2 linked regions of the Candidatus Pseudothioglobus singularis PS1 genome follow. The protein of the gene in region 2 interacts with the protein of the main gene of each other region in a pairwise test. Links are inferred from orthologs where the notes say so. Each region holds a gene or a part of one and is shown on either strand. Other genes may lie near its edges. The genes, in order: yhbY and rho.

Region 1 (7,534 bases), 590 kb from region 2 along the record:
ATTCATTAATTTTTCCATTCTCTGCACTAACATTGTAAGCCTTTGCATTGGGAAGGGATGAAACGCAACGTTTGAGTTTTCCATCAACAAAATGTGCAGCCACTCCATCATCACAAGCAATACCTTCCATCATTGATCCATTTAAAATGGCTTTGTGGTATTCAGGTCTCCTTTGTGACTCACTATCAAAATGCGGGCAGTTGCTGTTTGGTAAAAAACCTAAACAATCTAATGGTAAGAGCTTTCCCGTTACTGAGTCAGTCAATCCTTTTTCAAACCAGCAAATTGAGCCTGCACTGAGACCTGCCATAATCGCTCCATTGTCCCAGGCCTCGTATAAATATTTATCAAGACTCCACTCTTTCCATAGAACCATCAGATTGCGAGTATTTCCACCACCAACATAAAAGATATCTTTATCTAAAACAAATTCTCTTAAATCTCCCTCAGGAGGCCAATAGAGTGACAAATGGCTTGTCTCACAGTTTAGTTTTTTATAAGAAGAATAAAATCTTCTTCTATAGCTCTCATCATCTCCACTTGCAGTAGGAATAAAGCACACTTTTGGATTTTTTTTATTGGATAAAGATAGGAGATATTCATCTAACTTTAGATTTTCAGGTTTCGAGGTAAATCCACCACCTCCCATTGCTAGTACATGCTTTTTCATATTCAAATTTGATAAATAATTATAGAGGAATAAATTTTACTTAAGATCGAAGCTGAGAATAAATAATTACGACTCTCGATGATATAATGAAAACAATGAACTCTAAAATTCTTTCACAGCTCATCAATTTAACTGCTCAAGCCGGTGAAATTATTATGGACCTTAGAGCTAATTCCAGTGATTACTCTATCAAAGCTGATAACACGCCTGTGACCCTAGCAGACAAAGCCTCCCATGAATTGATAGTTAACACATTACAAAAATTAACACCTCACACTCCAATCCTCTCAGAAGAATCATCGCACATTCCCTTTTCAACTAGAAAATCATGGGATGAATATTGGTTGATTGATCCTCTAGATGGAACTAGAGATTTTATTGATGGCTCTCCTGATTTTTGCATTATTATTGCCCTTATTCGAGATAATTATCCTGTTTTTGGACTAATTTATTCACCCTTCAATAAAGTGCACTATTATCGATTTGAAAATAATGCTTCTGTTAAGCTAGTCAATAAAACAACTTCTACAATACTTACATCAAAGCCAAAAAGGTGGGAAAAAATTGTTGTTGGTAGATACTCAAATAACAATAAAGGGCTAAAAGAGCATCTCAAATATAAAACAAATTTTGAAACTTTTAAGCTGGGTAGTGCGCTCAAGTTTTGTCTTATTGCAGAAGGAATTTATCATTACTATCCAAAATTTGGTCGGTGCTCTGAATGGGATACTGCTGCAGGAGTTTGGATACTTGAAGGGGCAGGAGGCAAAGTAACTGACCTCAATGATAACGCCTTACAATACAATTCTACAAAAGACATTATTAGCCCAGCATTTAGAGCAATAGCCTAGGAACTAAACCTTAAAGACAAATCAATTGACTTTATATCTTTTGTAATTGAGCCAATTGAAATATAGTCCACGCCTGTATTTGCATAGTCCAAAATATTAATCTCAGTAATGCCGCCCGATGCCTCTAAAGGGCAAATTCCTTCTGAAATTTTCACAGCTTCTCGAAGATCTTGAAGACTAAAATTATCGCACAGAATTCGCTTTATACCTTTCATAAGGAGCGCTGATTGAAGTTCTTCAAGAGACTCCACTTCAACAATAATAGGTGTTTTTGGAAATTGATTGATTGCATTTTTAATCAATTGCTCTAAAGAGCCAATTGATAATATATGATTCTCTTTTAGCATGATACAGTCATACAAACCCATCCTATGATTCACCCCACCACCACACTTAACCGCATATTTTTGCGCCTTTCTAAGCCCAGGTATTGTTTTTCTTGTATCAAGTAATTTTGCATTCGTACTATTTATGAGACTGACAAGGTAGCTAGTTTGTGTTGCAGTAGCACTTAATATTTGCAAAAAGTTAAGTGCGGCTCTTTCGGCAGTTACTATCGTTTTTGTATTGCCTTTAAGGCCGCATATTTTGTCACCTGACTTGACCCTTGAGCCATCTTCAACCTTCCAATGTATTTGAATTTTTGGATCAATTGATAAAAAACATAAATTAAAGAATTCAACTCCACAAATTATTGCATCATCTCTGCAAATTATTTCAGCCTCGATAATCTTATTATCAATTAAAACTGATGAGACATCTCCTTCACCAATATCTTCAGATAGTGCAAGTTCAACGATTTTTTCAATGTCATTTTTCATTAATAAACTCAATTATTGCCTCAGCAGATTTGGAGCTAGAATCATGATTTAATAGAACATGAATCTTTTCTAATTCGCTAACAAGCTTGCTATTATCAGACCCTAGTAATGTCATAGCATGATCAGAAATATTTTGACCGTTCGCATCATTTTGAATTAATTCAGGTACAACTCTTTTTCCTAAAATCTTATTGGGAAGTGAAACTTCTTTGGTATTAAGTAGACGCTTTACTATTTGATAACTTAAATAGGAGAGCTTATAAATAACAACCATTGGAACTGCTAGTAAGGCCACCTCAAGTGCTGCAGTGCCAGATGCAACTAGAACTAGATCAGAATCAATAATTTTTTTGTGAGCATCACCAATGCTGATTTTTATAGATAAACCCTCTATACTTTTCTCAACCCAATCTCTATGATTAGCATTGGCAAGAGATAGATTAAAAGTTAGTTCGGAGTCTCTAGACTGCATTACCCTTACAGCCTCAATCAATTCTGGCAAAAGCGTTTTAATTTCTGACTCTCTTGAGCCTGGCATTAATAAAACGCTTTTGTTTGGTTTATATTTCTTCCTTGGTTTTAAGGTTTCAGCTAGTGGATGACCAACAAAAATAGCTTTTTGATTATGCTGTGTGAAGAAATCCACTTCAAAAGGGAAAAGACATAATACTAGGTCAGTTGAAGCTTTAATTTTTTTAATTCGTTTAGAACGCCAAGCCCAAACTGAGGGGCTAATAAAATGAATTGTTTTAACGCCTTCTTTCTTTAATGAATGCTCAATCCTGAAGTTGAAGTCTGGTGAATCAACACCAATAAATACATCGGGCTTATTAGAAATGTAGTGATTAGTGACTTTAGTTCTTAACTTTAAGACGGATGGCAGCTTCTTCAACACCTCACTGAGACCCATCACATTTACTTCATCAGTATGCCACAAACTATTGCAACCTGCTTCAATCATCTTGTCGCCGGCCAGTCCGTCTATTTCACAATGGTGATCATTGTTTTTTAAAGCAACGACCAAAGATGAAGCAATCAGATCGCCTGAAGTTTCTGCAGCACTGAGGGCAATTTTCATTTCAATTAAGTATTATAAGAATACAATAAGCTCTGTTAAATTTATTATGATCTAGGTAAGATAATATCAGGGTTGTCTTCAAAAGGCCTATAAATAACTATTACGCCCCCAATAACTTGGACTAATTCAGCTTCAGAAAACTTAATAATCTTGTTGATTATCCCTTGCTTTTCATCACGATCGCTTACCCTTAGTTTGATTTTAATGAGTTCATGTTTAAGCATAGTTGACTCAATCTCAGCAATAACTGACTCACTTAATCCATGCTGACCAATCATTACAAATGGCTTTAAATCATGCGCCAAAGATCTTAAGTACTTTTTTTGATTATTAGTTAACTTCATCTTTAAATATAGTTTCATTCTCAAATAGTGATTCGATAGTTTCTCTTTTTCGCACCAAACTATGGCTCTTTTCACTCACCATAACTTCAGGCACTCTGGGTCTCGAGTTATAATTTGAACTCAAAACAAAACCATACGCACCTGCAGTTAAAATTGCAATATAGTCTCCTTTTTCTAAAGTTAGTTCTCTATCCTTAGCCAAGAAATCTGAAGTTTCACAAACTGGTCCGACGATATCCCATGAGTCAGTAACGCCCTTTGATTTTTCTTGTATTGAAACCGCCTCATGATATGAACTATAAAGAGCAGGCCTAATCAGATCATTCATTGCACCATCTACAATTGCAAATGACTTAATATCATTTTGCTTCAAGTATTCAACTTTTGTTACAAAAATACCTGCATTTCCAACAATTGATCGCCCAGGTTCAGCCAAAATTTTCATACTTCCAACTTTGCTGATTACCCTATTGATGTAATCCTCAATACTGATTATTTTTTCTTGATCATAGGTTATACCTACTCCACCTCCAATATCAATGTGGTCTAAATCTATGTTTTCTGATTTGAGCTCTTCAATCAGATCTAATGCTTTTTCAAGAGCCTCGATAAATGGAGATTGATCTGTAATTTGAGAGCCAATATGGTAATCAAGTCCGCAGACATCAAGATAATCAGAAAGGCTTGCTTTTTTATACATAGACAAAGCCACTTCAGCACTCACACCAAACTTATTTTCAGTCAGACCTGTTGAAATATATGGATGAGTCTTTGCATCTACATCTGGATTGACTCGGATTGAAATTGAGGCACGAACATTCAAAGAGGATGCCACTGATTCAATCTGTTCTAGTTCTCCCTCAGACTCTACATTGAAACAGTAAATTCCATACTCAAGTGCTTTTCGTATTGAGTTTTCAGTTTTTGCAACACCTGAAAAAACGCATTTAGCTGGATCTCCACCTGAAGCAATAACTCTCTCTAGCTCTCCAAGGGAAACAATATCGAAACCAGATCCTAGATTAGCAAGAATATTTAATACTGCAAGATTAGAATTAGCCTTTACAGCATAACAAATAAGATGAGGATGGGCTCCAAATGAATTTTCAAAAACCTTCCAATTGAATTCTATTTGACTTTTTGAATAAATATAAAGTGGCGAGCCGTACAAGTTCATTAAGTCTGAAACGGGCACAGACTCAGCATAAAGATTTTTATTTTGGAAATTGAATGCGTTCAATGGATTTTTCGCTAGTAAGTACTAGTAGTTGATTCAACTGTATCTTTTATTGGGACTAGATCACCCATTCTGCCACATGCTGCTAACGTAATAACAAGTGAGACCAGTAAAACGAATTTAATATGGTTTGTCATAGCGTAATAATCCCTAATTTAATGGAGTATATTTTACACAAAGGCCTTAAGCTGTTGCATAAACAAATCTCTTGGGATATTGTAGGCACCCAAACTTTCTAAATGTCGATTCTCCACTTGACAATCTATTAATTGATAATGGCTATTTTGCAATAAAAATGCGAATGCTACTTTTGAAGCATTGCTTACCAATGAAAACATGGACTCACCAAAAAAAACCCCTCCTAATGCAACCCCATATAACCCACCCACAAGCTCTCCATTCTCAAACACTTCGTATGAGTGCGCATAGCCTTCCTTGTACAAATTTGTATAAGCTTTGACCATCTCATCATCGATCCATGTTCCTGACTGACCAAACCTAGGAGCCTCTTGACATTGTCTAATTATATTATTGAATGATGTATCAACTAAAACATCAAATCTTGATGAATTAATTGTTTTTTTTAAACTTTTTGATAGGTGAAATGAGTTCGGCGTAATAATCATTCTGGGATCTGGAGAATACCAGAGTATAGGTTCATCTTTACCATACCAAGGGAATATACCTCTGGAGTAAGCCTCCAAGAGTCTATTTAATGATAAATCACCGCCTATAGCGATTAATCCATTTGGCTCTTTGAGCGCTAACTCTATTTCAGGGAATTTTAATTGATCTTCATCCAGCCAAAATGACTGCGGTATATCTATCACACTGATCGATTATTAATGATATCTCTTACCATATAAAGAGCTAGAATGCTCCTTGCTTCAGTTAAGTCTTCGTTATAGGTTAGTTCCTCTAACTCAGAAAGTTTTTTAGGGACGATTTCTAGAGGTTCAGGCTCATCTCCCTCTGCAGTTTCCTCAAACAGATCTTCAGCGAGCACGATGTGCGTCTCACTTGACTGATACCCAGGCGCAAGTGTGATTGTTTTGAGAAAGGTTAGCTTATTTGCGCCAAACCCGATTTCTTCTTTTAGCTCTCTACCCGCAGCCTCAATTGGAGTTTCACCCTTATCTATTTTCCCTTTGGTAAGTCCTAATTCATAGCGCTCAGTGCCTCCAGAAAACTCATAAATCATGAGGACAGTATCATCATCAAGCATTGGGATAACTAGAACTGCTCCATTTCCTCGAGACATAAGCCTCTCATAGACACGAGTTGCGCCATTAGAAAATTCGACATCAAGTGACTCAAGATTGAAGATTCGACTCTGAGCAACAGTATGAATATTTGTTAATTTTGGCTTTTTTCTCATATCCAATATTATGCCATTTCTTTTAAAAAATTTTGATGCAAAGAATAAATAAACTCTTTAATTTTCCTGCCACAAGGGAGGAAAAAAACTATCAGGTAACTCATCACTTTCATTCAATTTATATTTTTTATAAATTTTTCCAGTTCCCCCACAATTAGTTGGATGAAATTTAGCATCAATTGGGACGCAATGTGCGACTATTGCTCTTCGATGGCTATTTGACTTGTTTGGCCCTGAACCATGCCAAGTATGGCCATGGTGAAATGAAGCACCCCCGGCAGGAACTTGAACTGAATCAATATAAAGAGTTTTATCATTTTTATTTAAATAATTATGGAGCTCTTTTTTATAATCATTTGGGGCATGAAAGTCCTCAGATGGTGGACATAGATCCCATTTGTGTGATCCCCTTGCAAACTCTAGTGTTCCATTTTCTGCAAAGGTATCATCTAAAGGCATCCAGCAAGTCACCATAGTTTGTGGAATTATCCAGTCATCATATGCAGCATCCTGATGAAAATTTAAAGCTTTTCCTTGCGGTGGCTTCCATAAAACGTTATCTTGAACAAGTCTTGCTCCCTTCCAGCTCATTAATTTCGAAACGCTCTCTCCAATAATTGAGCTACAAACTAAACGCTTTATAAGACTATCGGATTTCCAAGCATTACAAATTTGTCGTGTAACATCGCTTGGGTCTCTTTCTTGCCTCCAATTCCACTCATCTGGCTCAATACCAGTTTCAAAGTTTCCTTTAAAGAGAAGATTGATTCTTGTTTTAAGGTCTTCTAAATACTGCAATTCTATGAAATTATCAACTGTTAGAAATCCATTATTATTAAAATCAATCAATTGCTTTTCAGTGAGTGAAGCTTTAATCATTACTTGGTTTGTTACCTATTTATTCAACTCATCAAACATCATTAAAGCAGAGGTATCACTATAGGTATGGCCTTTATCCATTAAATTAGTATAACGGTCATAGACCTCTTGAGTAAAAGTTAGTTTTGTATTGTTTCCATCTGCTTGATCTAAACAGTAGCCTAAATCCTTCACCATCCACTTAATAGCAAAACCAAAATCAAACTCTCTTTGATGCATTGTTTTGCCTCTATTCACCATTTGCCAAGACTGAGCTGCGCCTCCTGAAATAGCAGA
Region 2 (7,377 bases):
TTAAGTCCTTTTGCTATACAAAGACCAATGCCACTTGAACAGCCTGTAATTAATACAGATTTCATTTTTGAATATTGGTCCAATACTCTGCTTTAGCTCTTAAATCTTTATCAATACTTTCAGATCTTAACACAAGAAAATCATAAGCCATCCTAAAACGAGGGTTTCTAATAAGTGCTTTTGATTTTTTTGGATTATAGTTCTCTAACTGATATTGCATTAACCATATGTCCTTGACTCGAGATGAGAGCCATCTAGGCATCATCACTTGCTGTGTTTGTTTCTTAATGACATCTTCAGAAGCCTGAAGCATTAACTCAATTCGAGATTTGTTTTTTTTACTTATTTGATTAAACCTTTTATTCACTGCAGACCACAGGAAAACTGCAAATAAAAAAGCAGGTGTAACACTGTTGCCATTCCTGATTCTTTCAGAGGTATTGATTAAAGAGGAATCAACAAATGGGTTTTCTTTAGTTTGTGAAAAAAGATGTCTTAAAAGACCCAGTCGATCAAGCTCATGGAATATTTCAATCGAATTTTCATTATGAAAAAGCTTAATAACCTCCTCATAAAGTCTTGCTGGAGGGATTTTTACAAGTAACTGAGAGTTTGCTTGAATTGCTTCAATAAGCTGAGATTCAATATTCGCATTCAATTTTGCCTGAAAACGAACTGCTCGAATCATCCTAACTGGATCTTCCTCAAAACGCTCTGAGGGGTCACCAATCATTTTAATTTTTAAAGCTTTTAGATCATCAAGCCCACCCACATAATCGATAATTTCAGATTTTTTAATATCATAATAAAGACCATTTACAGTAAAGTCTCTTCGAAAAACATCGTCTTCTAGGGCACCATAATAATTATCTCTAAGCACCAAACCATCATTTGAAGTTTGGACTTTACCAGCACGAAAAGTTGCAACTTCAATGAATTTTCTTGCTGAAAACATAATATGAACTAACTTAAAACGCCTTCCAATAATTCTAGAGCGTTTAAAAAGTTTATGAATTTGTTCTGGTGTTGCACTAGTTGCTATATCAAAGTCCTTAGGTTTGTGTCCAAGAAGAATATCTCTTATACAACCCCCTACTAAATAAGTCTCATGGTCTGATTTATTTAATTTTTTTAAGATCTTTAAAGCATCTTGATCTAATAATTTTTTGTCAAATTTAACCTTTTGACGAATTGGACTCATATACTAACAACTTCTCTTGGAGACCAACCTTCTTTTCTATGTTCGCATTCAACATTTGTATAGACCCCACCTCTAACATTAAAGACAGCTTTTAGTCTTATAAAACGAGGATCCATAACCTCAACTAAATCATCTAAAATCTTATTTGTTACAGCCTCATGAAAAGCCCCTTCATTTCTATACGACCAGAAATAATTCTTTAATGCTTTTAGCTCAACACAAAATTTATCTGCAATATACTCAATATGAATATCAGCAAAATCAGGCTGGCCTGTTAATGGACATAAACATGTAAATTCTGATGAATCAATTCGAATTACGAAATCTCTTTCAGAATTGGGATTGTCAAAGACTTCTAATATTTTACTTGGTGAACTAGACATTTTTTTTCTCTGGTTTAAATAAAATAAGTATTTTATCAATAAAATATAATAATTTTCCTTCTCTTAAGTGATACAAAAAAAGGAAAAATAAAATAAACAATAAATGAACTGACCATAAGCCTACCATAGGATTTAATTCTCCATTTTCAATTGAAGTTTTGGCTACCAATAATCCATTGTTATAAATCATAAAAATTAAAACACCAATTAACAAATTAATGCCCTTGCCATTTCTTGGAGAGGCTTTGCCCAAAAGAACTCCAATAATAGATAAAATTAAAATTGATATTGGCTGTGAAAAGCGCCACTGCATCTCAGCATTTGCTAGCAAACTATCATCAGTTAACAAATTGATTGAAGTTTTTTCTTCAACTTCAGAAAAATTAGAGAGCGACTTTTGAACTTCACCAGAAACTATCTCTAAATCATATTGATCAAAATCTAATATGTTTACATTTAGATTGCCAGGAAGTCCTTCATATCTAACGCCATCTTTAAGTCTTAAATAAATACTTTGATTTTTAGAGTCAGTATACTTTGTAGCTTCAGAAGCTAAAACAATAACTGGACTCTCTTTACTTGACACATAGATAAAGACTTCTTCCATATTTTGCTCACCTGCATTATCAATACCTGATGATTCTGAAGCATAAAAAATAATCTCACCATTTTTAAAATTTTCAAACTTTCCTTCAGTAATAAAAGAAAACTCAGAAGCATTAACAGTTTCATCCTCCGCATAACTCTTTTGCTGTTTTGCCCATGGAACAGCATAAATAGTAAGAAAAAAAACTACAATAAAAGAGAAGATAACTATTGGCTGAATATAATATATAAATGCTTTATCCCCCATACCAAAAGAATTCATAACAACTGCTTCTGAGCTTTTATACATTTGAGATATAGAAATTATAATTGCTAAGAAAAGAGAAAGTGAAAATATGACGGGTATATCGCGTAGCATATTAAAACCAACAATTGGCATAAGTTCCTGAAAAGGAATACCATGCTCAACACTTTCTTGAACTGTTAAGACAAATTGATTACCAAAAACGATAAGCCCAACAATAAAAAAAATAGATAAAAGAAAAATGATTAAATTTTTCAGTAGATATCTTGAAATTATTGTATTTGGAATATTAAAGATTTTATACAGCATAAAGTTAATTATAAATTACCCTTGCTGATAAGCGAGCCTTTACTTCTTTTGTTTCATCGAATCGAAAAACTCATCATTAGTCTTGGTGAATCTTAGTCTTTCAATTAAAAACTCAGCAGCTTCGACAGTATCCATTGGATGAAGAATTTTTCTTAAAATCCACATTTTTTGGAGTTCTTGTTCATCTGTGATAAGCTCCTCACGCCTTGTACCAGAGGCATTAATGTTTATAGCAGGGAAGATGCGTTTTTCAGACAATCTTCTTTCAAGATGAAGCTCCATATTGCCGGTACCTTTAAACTCCTGATAAATGACTTCATCCATCTTAGATCCAGTATCAACTAAAGCTGTTGCAATTATAGTAATACTACCACCATTTTCAATATTACGAGCTGCTCCAAAAAAACGCTTTGGCCTTTGGAGTGCATTAGCATCAACTCCGCCAGTTAGGACCTTCCCTGAGGATGGAGCAACTGTATTGTATGCCCTCGCAAGACGAGTTATTGAATCAAGCAGAATAATGACGTCTTTACCTTGCTCAGCTCTTCTTTTTGCCTTTTCAATAACAATCTCTGCAACCTGAACATGTCTTTTGGCTGGTTCATCAAAAGTTGAAGAAATAACCTCACCTCGAACTGTTCGCTCCATTTCAGTTACTTCTTCAGGTCTTTCATCGATCAACAATACAATTAATTCACATTCAGGATGGTTAACTGCTATTGAAGAAGCGATATTTTGCATAATCATTGTCTTACCTGCCTTAGGTGGGGCAACTAATAGCCCTCTTTGTCCTTTTCCAAATGGTGCAACAAGATCAATGACTCTTGCTGTAATATCTTCTGTACCACCATTTCCTAGCTCAAGTCCAAGTCTTTGATTTGGATGAAGTGGTGTAAGGGAAGAAAATGGGATCCGATTTCTAATATTTTCAGGTGAATCTTCATTTACTTCTGAAACCTTTACAAGCGCAAAATATTTTTCACCTTTCTTTGGGGCTCTAATTTTTCCAGTAACAACATCACCAGTCGAGAGATTAAATCGTCTAATTTGATTGGGTGAGACATAAATGTCATCAGGGCCAGAAACATATGAATCATTTGAAGATCTTAAGAAGCCATAACCCTCTTGTAAGATATCTAAAACACCATCTCCCAGAACCTCCTCTTCGTTATCAGCCTTATGTTTAAGAATTGCGAAGATGAGAGTTTGTTTTTTTGCTCTAGAAATATTCTCAATACCAAGAGATTGAGCAAGTTCAAGAAGTTCGGCAGGCGTTTTAATTTTAAGTTCTGATAGTTTCATATAGATTTATAAGTTTTTTTAAGAATTGGCATAATGCCATAGGAAACAAACAATAGAAATAAATGTTTGTTTAAAGAGTATTTAATTTAAGTTTTATATTATTTGTTTAGGAAATTGGTTTAATTATTAAATATTTGAATCCAAGAAAGCGTTTAGATTCGGCTTTGAGAGAGCGCCAACCTTTGTGGCCTGAACAGCTCCATCTTTAAATAAAAGCATAGTAGGAATTCCTCTTATGCCATATTTGGGGGGTAATTGAACATTTTCATCAACATTTACTTTAGCGATTGTAATTTTCCCTTCATATTCATCTGCGATTTCATCAAGGATTGGGGCAAGAGCCTTACACGGACCACACCACTCTGCCCAAAAGTCTACCAATACGGGTTGTGAAGAATTTACAACATCTTCTTCAAAAGAGGCGTCACTAACTACGATAATTTTGTCGTTCATGTACTAAAAAATGGAATGTATAAATAGAGTTGAAATAACCTATAAGTTACATTATAACACTTCTTTCAGGTAATTCTGTTTATTTAAAAAAAGATTAATTGTGGCAATTTTTTATTAAATAAATGCAAGTAATATCGGTATCGTGATGAAAGACAAAACAACTTGCGTGGTTATTATGCTAGTCATTAATTGATCGTCTGCTCCAAACTGTCTAGCAAGTGTATGAGAACTAACAGCTGTCGGCACGGCCGCAAAAATAACTGCAACTACCACTTCAATCTCACTGAGCCCTAAATAATTAGCTACACAAAAAGCAATCAATGGCAAAGCTAATAATTTGAGAAAATTGGATATTAAGATTGGAGTAATAGTTAAAGCCAAATCACGTACCTTAATCTTAGCGCCAATAGTTAATAACATTATTGGAAGAGCTGCAGAACCAAGCAAACCAGAAGTATCGATAATTACTTTTAATTTTTCTGATTGAATTATTGAAAATATTAGACCTGCAATCATTGAAAGGATAAAAGGATTTTTGCTTAACTCGACAAATACAGTTTTAAATTCATTATTTGATGTATTTTTTTTTGATTGGCCAAAATTCATTACCATAGTTGTTACTATAATAATATTAATGCTAGGAACATAGATAAGCATAAATATTGAGGCTATTTTTAAACCTTCATCTCCAAAAAGACTTCCAGTAATTGCTAAAGCAATAAAAGCATTTTGTCTGACTGCTCCTTGAAGTATTGATGTCCATCTTTCTGGAGGGTATCCAAGCAATTTGCCTAGAATAAGAACAGTCAATATTGCAATAAAAAATCCTACATAAATGATTATAGAATAGCTATAAAGCATTTCGGAAGATAAATTAATTTGAGATATATAGTGGAATAATAATGCCGGAATGAGAACCCAATAACATAACTTATCGTTAATCTCCCAAAAAGATACATCAGGTACTTTAATCCTTCTCAGAAAATTGCCAAGGATAATTAAAAGGAAGACTGGCGAGACCAATAGAAAGATTTGAAAGAAGTTTGAAAGCATTTACTCTTTTATATGAAATAGTATTTTCTAACTATTGCTATTAATCCAATCAATAGCTTTTTCTAATCTGGCCAAGGTTCTTTCTTTGCCAACAAATTGAGCGCTTATATCAATACTTCCAGACTTACCATTACCAGTTAGTGCCAACCTGAAAGGCTGACCAACCTTACCAAAACCTATATCATGCCCTTCACAAATAATCTTTATTACTGAATGAATGTTCTCAGCAGTCCAGCTATTAATTGAATTGAGATTGGCAACTAGATCCTCTAAAATTGGCTTAGAATTAGTATTGAATACCTTATTTGCCTGAACTGAATCAAACGCATCAAAATCACAATAAAACATGACGCAGCTCTGTGCCATATCAACTAGTGACCCTGACCTTTCTCTTAGAGACTCAGCCAACTCATAAATATTAGGGCCATTATCTAGATTAATATTTAAATTATTGAGATGCCATTTAAGATTTTCAACCAGATTATTGATTTCAGTGGACTTAATATAGGACTGATTAATCCACTCTAATTTTTCTTGATTGAAGCTAGCTGGAGAATTATTTATATTTTTTAGTTCAAAAAGATCAATCATCTCTTCTACTGAAAAAATTTCTTGGTCTCCGTTTGACCAGCCAAGCCTCACAATATAATTTAATAACGCTTCAGGTAAAAAGCCTTCATCCCTATATGCAAGAAGGTTAAGTGCTCCATGTCTTTTTGATAAACGAGAGCCATCTGAGCCAAGGATCATTGGAACGTGGGCAAACTCGGGCAAAGGCCATCCCATAGCTTTATAAAGATTAATCTGTTTAGGAGTATTATTGATATGATCATCGCCCCTTATTACGCAGTCAATTTCCATGTCATGATCATCAACCACAACAGTTAAATTATAGGTTGGAGAGCCATCTGTCCTTGAGATTATTAAATCGTCTAACTCAGAATTTGAAATTCTCACCTCACCCTTTACAAAATCATGAAATACTACTAATCCATCGTCAGGGTTAAGAAATCGAATGACGCCATTCTTTAGGGCTTTATCTCGGCAACATCCATCGTATTTAGGCTTCTCCTTTTTGGCAATCTGATTTTCTCTCATCTTTTCCAAACGCTCTTTAGAGCAATCACAATAATAGGCCTTGCCATTTGAAAGGAGTTCGTTAATGACCTCATTGTAGCGCTCAGTTCTATCACTTTGATAGATTGGGCCTTCGTCATAGTCAAGACCCAGCCACTCCATTCCATCTAAAATGGCGTCTACAGAAGTCTGAGTTGATCGCTCTTGATCAGTATCTTCTATTCTCAGTAAGAACTTACTGCTTGTTTTTTTAGCCCAAAGCCATGCAAAAAGAGCAGTTCTGGCGCCGCCAATATGCAAATAACCTGTTGGTGAAGGTGCAAATCTCGATTTCATTAATTACTCTTTAAAAAACAATAGAAGTAGCTTTTGAACATTATAAAAATAAATTGATTGTTATTGATCCCTTCAAACAAATCAAAATGTTAAGTTAATTTTACACTGTTATAATATTCCTCCAACACCCAAATATACTTGCAAATTAATGGAATTCACTCAGCAAAACGCGAATACAAATACCATTATTTCAGTTGACGAATCCTCAATAACAATCTCACATTCCAAATTAAATAGGCCGTGCTTTGTTTCAGCTAATAAAGCTAGTGAAGTTTCAATCAAAAATTTAGGGGATATAGGAATAGAATTTTTATTTCCACTAGTTGTAAAAGACCCCATTGATCTATTAATTATTGGTACAGGAAATTCGCCAAAATTTCTCTCTCCTAAGCAGCAAATTGAACTCTCTGAAT

Evidence for each region.
Region 1: the proteins of rho (region 2) and yhbY interact in binary tests that used the Escherichia coli proteins (3 or more experiments, as listed by UniProt). The link is inferred for Candidatus Pseudothioglobus singularis PS1 from one-to-one orthologs.

What each region holds. Positions count from the first base shown.
Region 1 is NZ_CP006911.1:148,830-156,363, reverse strand. Bases 2,115-5,087 are described here. They hold yhbY (ribosome assembly RNA-binding protein YhbY), read right to left. Parts: upstream 3,765-5,087; coding sequence 3,465-3,764; downstream 2,115-3,464. Other genes in these bases: lptM (LPS translocon maturation chaperone LptM), read right to left, coding at 5,016-5,087; lysA (diaminopimelate decarboxylase), read right to left, coding at 3,751-5,004; lpxB (lipid-A-disaccharide synthase), read right to left, coding at 2,332-3,420; nadC (carboxylating nicotinate-nucleotide diphosphorylase), read right to left, coding at 2,115-2,342. Outside these bases: W908_RS00750 (Type 1 glutamine amidotransferase-like domain-containing protein), read right to left, coding at 1-670; 3'(2'),5'-bisphosphate nucleotidase CysQ, read left to right, coding at 766-1,521; more of nadC, read right to left, coding at 1,518-2,114; more of lptM, read right to left, coding at 5,088-5,138; aat (leucyl/phenylalanyl-tRNA--protein transferase), read right to left, coding at 5,172-5,831; ADP compounds hydrolase NudE, read right to left, coding at 5,828-6,379; W908_RS00710 (phytanoyl-CoA dioxygenase family protein), read right to left, coding at 6,437-7,258; W908_RS00705 (NAD(P)-dependent oxidoreductase), read right to left, coding at 7,274-7,534.
Region 2 is NZ_CP006911.1:743,490-750,866, reverse strand. What follows is about bases 1,915-4,730. They hold rho (transcription termination factor Rho), read right to left. Parts: upstream 4,046-4,730; coding sequence 2,783-4,045; downstream 1,915-2,782. Other genes in these bases: W908_RS03815 (AEC family transporter), read right to left, coding at 4,613-4,730; trxA (thioredoxin TrxA), read right to left, coding at 4,172-4,498; lptF (LPS export ABC transporter permease LptF), read right to left, coding at 1,915-2,743. Outside these bases: W908_RS03845 (SDR family NAD(P)-dependent oxidoreductase), read right to left, coding at 1-65; polynucleotide adenylyltransferase PcnB, read right to left, coding at 62-1,201; queF (preQ(1) synthase), read right to left, coding at 1,198-1,584; more of lptF, read right to left, coding at 1,577-1,914; more of W908_RS03815, read right to left, coding at 4,731-5,551; gltX (glutamate--tRNA ligase), read right to left, coding at 5,579-6,964; W908_RS03805 (Mth938-like domain-containing protein), read left to right, coding at 7,113-7,377. UniProt on the Escherichia coli protein: Facilitates transcription termination by a mechanism that involves Rho binding to the nascent RNA, activation of Rho's RNA-dependent ATPase activity, and release of the mRNA from the DNA template.